Regions from separate parts of the Streptomyces sp. NPDC015127 genome, predicted to be linked through region 2. Evidence: predicted binding sites of a transcription regulator. Region 2 holds the regulator's gene; the other holds the start of a gene.
What was found. The regulator HrcA, encoded in region 2, represses chaperone genes, less so after heat shock. The targets are predictions, from matches to a motif close to TTNGCACTCNGNNNNNCNGAGTGCNAA.

Region 1 (3,411 bases), on a different contig from region 2:
CCAGGAAATGGTCGCCCTGTGCGACGGCATGCCCACGTTCACCGACCTCGACGTGGTACGCGAGGAGCAGCTGAACGCGGCGACGGCCCGGCGCTTCTTCCACGAGATCGCCGCCGGCGGGAACCTGGACGCCATCGAGGAGGTGTTCGCCGAGGACTACATCGACCACGACATTGCCAACGAGGAGGACACGGAGGTCGGCTCCGACATCATCCGGCGCGACCTCACGATGTGGCGCAACGCCTTCGACATCACCTTCGAGCTCGACCGGCAGATCACCGAAGGCGACGACGTCGTGCTGCTGTGGACCTTCAACGGACGGCACAAGGGCGAGTTCCAGGGGATCCCGGCCACGGGCGAACAGTGCACGATCACCGGCACGACGGTCTTCCGCTTCGAGGGCGGGAAGATCAAGGAAGGCTGGTGGCACTTCGACCTGATGAAGCTGATGCGGCAGCTCGGCGCGATGTGACCGAACGGCCCCGAGAGACGGAGAAGGCCCCCGTCCCCCGCTGACAGCGGGGGACGGGGGCCTTCTGCTCAGGCGTCTCGGACGCCCTGAGGCTCGTACGGCCGTGAGGCGCGTACGTCAGTGGCTGTGGCCGTGACCGTGGCCGTGGCCCGCCTCGGCCTCCTCCTCGGCCGGCTTCTCGACGACCAGGGTCTCGGTCGTGAGCAGCAGGGAGGCGATGGAGGCGGCGTTCTCCAGGGCGGAGCGCGTGACCTTGACCGGGTCGATGACGCCGGCCTTCACCAGGTCGCCGTACTCGCCGGTGGCGGCGTTGAAGCCCTGCCCGGCCTCGAGCTCCGCGACCTTCGAGGTGATGACGTAGCCCTCGAGGCCGGCGTTCTCCGCGATCCAGCGGAGCGGCTCGACGGCGGCGCGGCGGACGACGGCGACACCGGTGGCCTCGTCGCCCTGCTTGCCCAGGTTGCCCTCGAGCACCTTCACGGCGTGGACGAGCGCGGAGCCACCACCGGAGACGATGCCCTCCTCGACCGCGGCGCGGGTCGCGGAGATGGCGTCCTCCAGACGGTGCTTCTTCTCCTTCAGCTCCACCTCGGTGGCGGCGCCGACCTTGATCACGCACACGCCGCCGGCCAGCTTCGCGAGGCGCTCCTGGAGCTTCTCGCGGTCCCAGTCGGAGTCCGTGGTCTCGATCTCGGCCTTGATCTGGTTGATCCGGCCCTGCACGTCCTCGGAGTTGCCGCCACCGTCGACGATCGTGGTGTCGTCCTTGGTGATGGTGACGCGGCGGGCCGTGCCCAGCACGTCCAGACCGGCCTGGTCGAGCTTGAGGCCGACCTCCTCGGCGATGACGGTGGCACCGGTGAGGGTGGCCATGTCGCCGAGCATCGCCTTGCGGCGGTCGCCGAAGCCGGGGGCCTTGACGGCCACCGCGTTGAAGGTGCCGCGGATCTTGTTGACGACGAGCGTCGACAGGGCCTCGCCCTCGACGTCCTCGGCGATGATCAGCAGCGGCTTGGAGCCACCCGCCTGGATGACCTTCTCCAGCAGCGGGAGCAGGTCCTGGATGGAGGAGATCTTGCCCTGGTGGATCAGGATGTACGGGTCGTCGAGGACGGCCTCCATACGCTCCTGGTCGGTCACCATGTACGGGGACAGGTAGCCCTTGTCGAAGGCCATGCCCTCGGTGAAGTCGAGCTCCAGGCCGAAGGTGTTGGACTCCTCGACGGTGATGACACCGTCCTTGCCGACCTTGTCCATCGCCTCGGCGATGAGCTCGCCGACCTGCTGGTCCTGCGCGGAGAGCGCGGCCACGGCGGCGATGTCGGTCTTGTCCTCGATCGGGCGGGCGGTCGCGAGGAGCTCGTCGGACACGGCCTTGACCGCGGCGTCGATGCCCTTCTTCAGGGCGGCCGGGGAGGCACCCGCGGCGACGTTGCGCAGACCCTCGCGGACCAGGGCCTGGGCCAGCACGGTGGCGGTGGTCGTACCGTCACCCGCGATGTCGTTGGTCTTGGTCGCCACCTCCTTCACCAGCTGGGCACCCAGGTTCTCGTACGGGTCCTCGACCTCGACCTCGCGGGCGATGGTGACACCGTCGTTGGTGATGGTGGGCGCGCCAAACTTCTTGTCGATGACGACGTTGCGGCCGCGGGGGCCGATCGTCACCTTGACCGTGTCGGCAAGCTTGTTGACGCCGCGCTCGAGGGCGCGACGGGCGTCCTCGTCGAACTTCAGGATCTTCGCCATGGGAGCGATTCAGCCCTCTCGGAAATCGTGTTCAAAAGAACCGCGCCCCTCGCCGCCCGGCGTCAGCGGGGTGGCCAGGGGCGCAGCTCAAGGCAATTCTGCCGGGTGAAGCAGGAATTACTTCTCGACGATCGCGAGCACGTCGCGGGCCGAGAGGACGAGGTACTCCTCGCCGCTGTACTTCACTTCGGTGCCGCCGTACTTGCTGTACAGCACGACATCGCCGACGTTCACGTCGAGCGGAAGACGCTCGCCGTTCTCGAAGCGGCCCGGGCCCACGGCCAGGACGACGCCCTCCTGGGGCTTCTCCTTGGCGGTGTCCGGGATAACCAGGCCAGAAGCCGTGGTCTGCTCGGCGTCGAGCGGCTGGACCACAATGCGGTCCTCGAGCGGCTTGATGGCAACCTTGGAGCTGGTGGTCGTCACGATCCGACCTCCCCCTTCGGAGATCTCACGGGGTTAACTGATCTGAGGTGGCGACCAGGTGGATCCGTCGTCGCGGGTGCCGGACCTGCCCGTCGCTGTGTTGGCACTCTCCAATGGGGAGTGCCAGGAGCGAGACTATGACCGGGATTAGCACTCGGTCAAGCGGAGTGCCAACACGGCGCCGCGTGGCGGCCCCGCGCCCGGGCGGGGAGCGGGTGCGCGCGGCTCACACGTAGTCCTCCAGCTTCGCCACGGCGTACCCCTTCGCGGTCACCGTCCGCATCACCCGGCGGATCATGTCCGCCATCGTGCCCTTCCATTCCCCGCGGCCCCTGAAGTGGGTGAGGATGATGTCGCCGGGGTGCAGGTCCCGGTCCCACTCACGCCATTCCATGTGGTCGGGGAACGCCTCGGACGCCCACAGCGGCACGGCCTCGATCCCGCAGGACTTCGCGACGCGCAGCGTGTCCTTGTTGTAGTTGCCGTACGGCGGGCGGAACAGCCGGGGGCGCGTGCCGTACCGCTTCTGGAGCTTGTCCTGCTGACCGCAGATCTCCCGCTTCTGGGCGGAGTACGACAGGCCGGGCAGGTAGCGGTGGTTGAGGGTGTGGTTGTGCAGGGCGACGCCGCGGTCCCGCATCTTCTCGAAGTACGCGTAGTCGTCATCGATCACGTAGTCGCTGAGGAAGGCGCTGTACGGGATCTGCAGTTCGGACATCATCCGCAGCAGTTCCGGGTCCTTCTCCGCGCCGTCGTCGATCGTCAGG
Region 2 (3,411 bases):
CCGGGCAGGACGCACCGCCGGCCATGGGGGCCTGCACGATCGGATGACGGCAAAGATCGGTCAGCGCGGAGGACATGTAGGCATCGTGCCACGTCCCCGCGGCGGGGCCGAATCCCCCGTTCCGGGGGGTTGCGCTGCGCCTGCGGCGGGCGTTTCCCCTACCCGCCCCTTCCCGAAACCGGGGCAAGCCCCGGACCCCGTACCGCGCTTCGCACGGTGTCCTCAAACGCCGGACGGGCTGCAATGCAGCCCCGCCAGCGTTTGAGGCGGTACGGGGTTCGGGGGCGGAGCCCCCGGTTATGGGAAGGGGCGGGGTGGGGGAACACGCCCCGCGCAGCGGACCCCCGCCGCTAGCCCTCACGGGCTACCGCCCGTTGAACGCGTCCTTCAGGCGCGAGAACAGCCCCTGCTGCCCCGGCTGGAACTGACCCGTCGGCCGCTCCTCGCCGCGCAGCTTCGCCAGGTCCCGCAGCAGCCGCTCCTGCTCCGGGTCGAGCTTCGTCGGCGTCGTCACCTCGACGTGGACGATCAGGTCGCCCCGGCCGCCGCCTCGCAGGTGCGTGATGCCGCGCCCGTGCAGCGGGATCGACTGGCCGGACTGGGTACCGGGCCGGATGTCGACCTCCTCCATGCCGTCGAGCGTCTCCAGCGGGCACTTCGTGCCCAGCGCCGCCGCCGTCATGGGGATTGTCACCGTGCAGTGCAGGTCGTCGCCGCGCCGCTGGAAGACCGGGTGGGCGATCTCGTGGATCTCGACGTACAGGTCGCCGGCGGGGCCGCCGCCGGGGCCGACCTCGCCCTCGCCCGCGAGCTGGATACGCGTGCCGTTGTCGACACCGGCGGGGATCTTCACGGTCAGCGTGCGGCGCGAACGGATGCGGCCGTCGCCGGCGCACTCCGGGCACGGGGTCGGCACGACGGTGCCGAAGCCCTGGCACTGCGGGCACGGGCGGGACGTCATGACCTGGCCCAGGAAGGACCGCGTCACCTGCGAGACCTCGCCGCGGCCACGGCACATGTCACAGGTCTGCGCGGAGGTGCCGGGCGCCGCGCCCTCGCCGGAGCACGTCGTGCACACCACGGCCGTGTCGACCTGGATGTCCTTCGTCGTGCCGAAGGCCGCCTCGCTGAGCTCGACCTCCAGGCGGATCATCGCATCCTGGCCGCGCCGCGTCCGCGAACGGGGCCCGCGCTGCGACGCCGTGCCGAAGAAGGCGTCCATGATGTCGGAGAAGTTGCCGAAGCCGCCCGCACCGAAGCCGCCCGCGGCACCGGCGCCGGCCTGGGACAGCGGGTCGCCGCCGAGGTCGTAGACCTGCTTCTTCTGCGGGTCCGAGAGCACCTCGTACGCCGCGTTGATCTCCTTGAAGCGCTCCTGCGTCTTCGGGTCCGGATTCACATCCGGGTGGAGTTCGCGCGCGAGGCGGCGGAAGGCCTTCTTGATCTCGTCCTGCGATGCGTCGCGGCGCACGCCGAGTACGGCGTAGTAGTCCGTGGCCACTTACGACTCCGCCAGGATCTGTCCGACGTAACGTGCCACTGCGCGTACCGCTCCCATCGTTCCGGGGTAGTCCATGCGGGTCGGTCCGACCACGCCGAGTTTGGCGACTGCCTCGCCGCCCGAACCGTAGCCGACCGAGACGACGGACGTGGAGTTGAGTCCCTCGTGGGCATTCTCATGCCCGATCCGCACGGTCACGCCCGATTCCTTGGCCTCGCCGAGCAGCTTGAGCAGCACGACGTGCTCCTCCAGCGCCTCCAGCACCGGCCTGATCGTCAAGGGGAAGTCGTGTCCGAAGCGGGTGAGATTGGCGGTCCCGCCGATCATCAGCCGCTCCTCGGTCTCCTCGACCAGTGTCTCCAGAAGGGTCGCGAGCACCGTGGAGACCGTGCCGCGGTCCTCCGCCTCGAACGAGTCCGGCAGGTCCTGCACCAGCTGCGGCACGTCCGCGAAGCGGCGGCCGACGACGCGGCTGTTGAGCCGGGCCCGCAGGTCGGCCAGCGAGGTCTCGCCGAACGGCGCGGGGCAGTCGACCATCCGCTGCTCGACACGGCCGGTGTCCGTGATCAGCACGAGCATCAGCCGGGCGGGCGCGAGCGACAGCAGCTCCACGTGCCGGACCGTCGAGCGGGTCAGCGAGGGGTACTGGACGACGGCGACCTGCCGGGTCAGCTGTGCGAGCAGTCGGACGGTGCGGCCCACGACGTCGTCGAGGTCGACGGCTCCGTCCAGGAAGTTCTGGATGGCGCGGCGCTCGGGCGACGACAGCGGCTTGACGCCTGCCAGCTTGTCGACGAACAGCCGGTACCCCTTGTCCGTGGGGATACGGCCGGCGCTGGTGTGGGGCTGGGCGATGTAGCCCTCCTCCTCCAGCACGGCCATGTCGTTGCGGACGGTGGCCGGGGAGACGCCGAGCTTGTGGCGCTCGGTCAGCGCCTTGGAGCCGACGGGCTCCTCGGTGCCGACGTAGTCCTGGACGATGGCGCGCAGGACTTCGAGTCTGCGTTCGCTGAGCATCGCGCGCACCTCCAGCTGCCGGTCCTGGTGTGTCCTGGCACTCGATACGGCCGAGTGCCAGCTTCCCCCGGCCAGTGTACGGCGGCGGGGTACGCCCCTAGCAAGGGCGGCCGACCACGCTACCGCGAGACCTGTGCTGGTCGTTGCGGATAGCGTCGCCGTATGGACGTCGCTTGGGAAGACTTCGGGTGGGAACGGCTGGCGGACGGAGTCGGCCGGCGCAGGATGCCGGCCTGGGACGCGACCGTCGGCCTGGTGCTGGGCGAGGACCACGTCCTGCTGTACGACACGGGCGCGACGATCCGCGAGGGCGCCGAGATCCGGTCCCAGGCGCAGGCGCTGGCGGGCGGGCGCCGCGTGACGTACATCGCACTGAGTCACCCGCACTTCGATCATGTCCTGGGCACGGCGGCGTTCGCGGGTGCGGAGATCTACGGGGCGGTCGGCGTGGACGCCCTGCTGAAGAGGGAACGGGACGCGATCCGCGCCGACGCCGTACGGCACGGGGTGCCCGCTGCCTCGGCCGCGGAGGCAGCCGATCTGCTGGTGGTGCCGCACCACCTGGTGAGCGGGGAGTGCACGCTCGACCTGGGCGGCCGCCGGGTCCTGCTGGCCAACGTCGGCCCCGGCCACTCGGGCCACGACCTGGCGCTGTTCGTGCCCGGCGAGCCGGAGGTCGTCTTCTGCGGCGACCTGGTGGAGGAGTCGGGCGAACCGCAGGCGGGCCCGGACGCGATCGGTTCGCGCTGGCCGGCGGCGCTGGACCGCCTGCTCTCGCTCGGCGGCGAGGACGCGCTGTACGTGCCGGGCCACGGCGCGGCGGTGGACGCCGCGTTCGTGCGGACGCAGCGTGACGAGCTCGCGGCGCGCTTCGGCGTGTCGTAGACCGGCCG

Region 1: a site for HrcA is predicted at 2,228-2,254, ahead of groL (chaperonin GroEL). Genes of this name have one in related genera too.

What each region holds. Positions count from the first base shown of each region.
Region 1 covers NZ_JBIBVE010000003.1:118,393-121,803, reverse strand. Annotated here, with positions in the region: gene ACF08N_RS06880 (ester cyclase) at 1-472, shown strand, start outside; gene groL (chaperonin GroEL) at 590-2,218, opposite strand; gene groES (co-chaperone GroES) at 2,336-2,644, opposite strand; gene ACF08N_RS06865 (polysaccharide deacetylase family protein) at 2,871-3,411, opposite strand, start outside.
Region 2 covers NZ_JBIBVE010000004.1:24,678-28,088, forward strand. Annotated here, with positions in the region: gene ACF08N_RS09090 (nitronate monooxygenase) at 1-76, opposite strand, end outside; gene dnaJ (molecular chaperone DnaJ) at 365-1,501, opposite strand; gene hrcA (heat-inducible transcriptional repressor HrcA) at 1,502-2,518, opposite strand; gene ACF08N_RS09105 (MBL fold metallo-hydrolase) at 2,681-3,403, shown strand.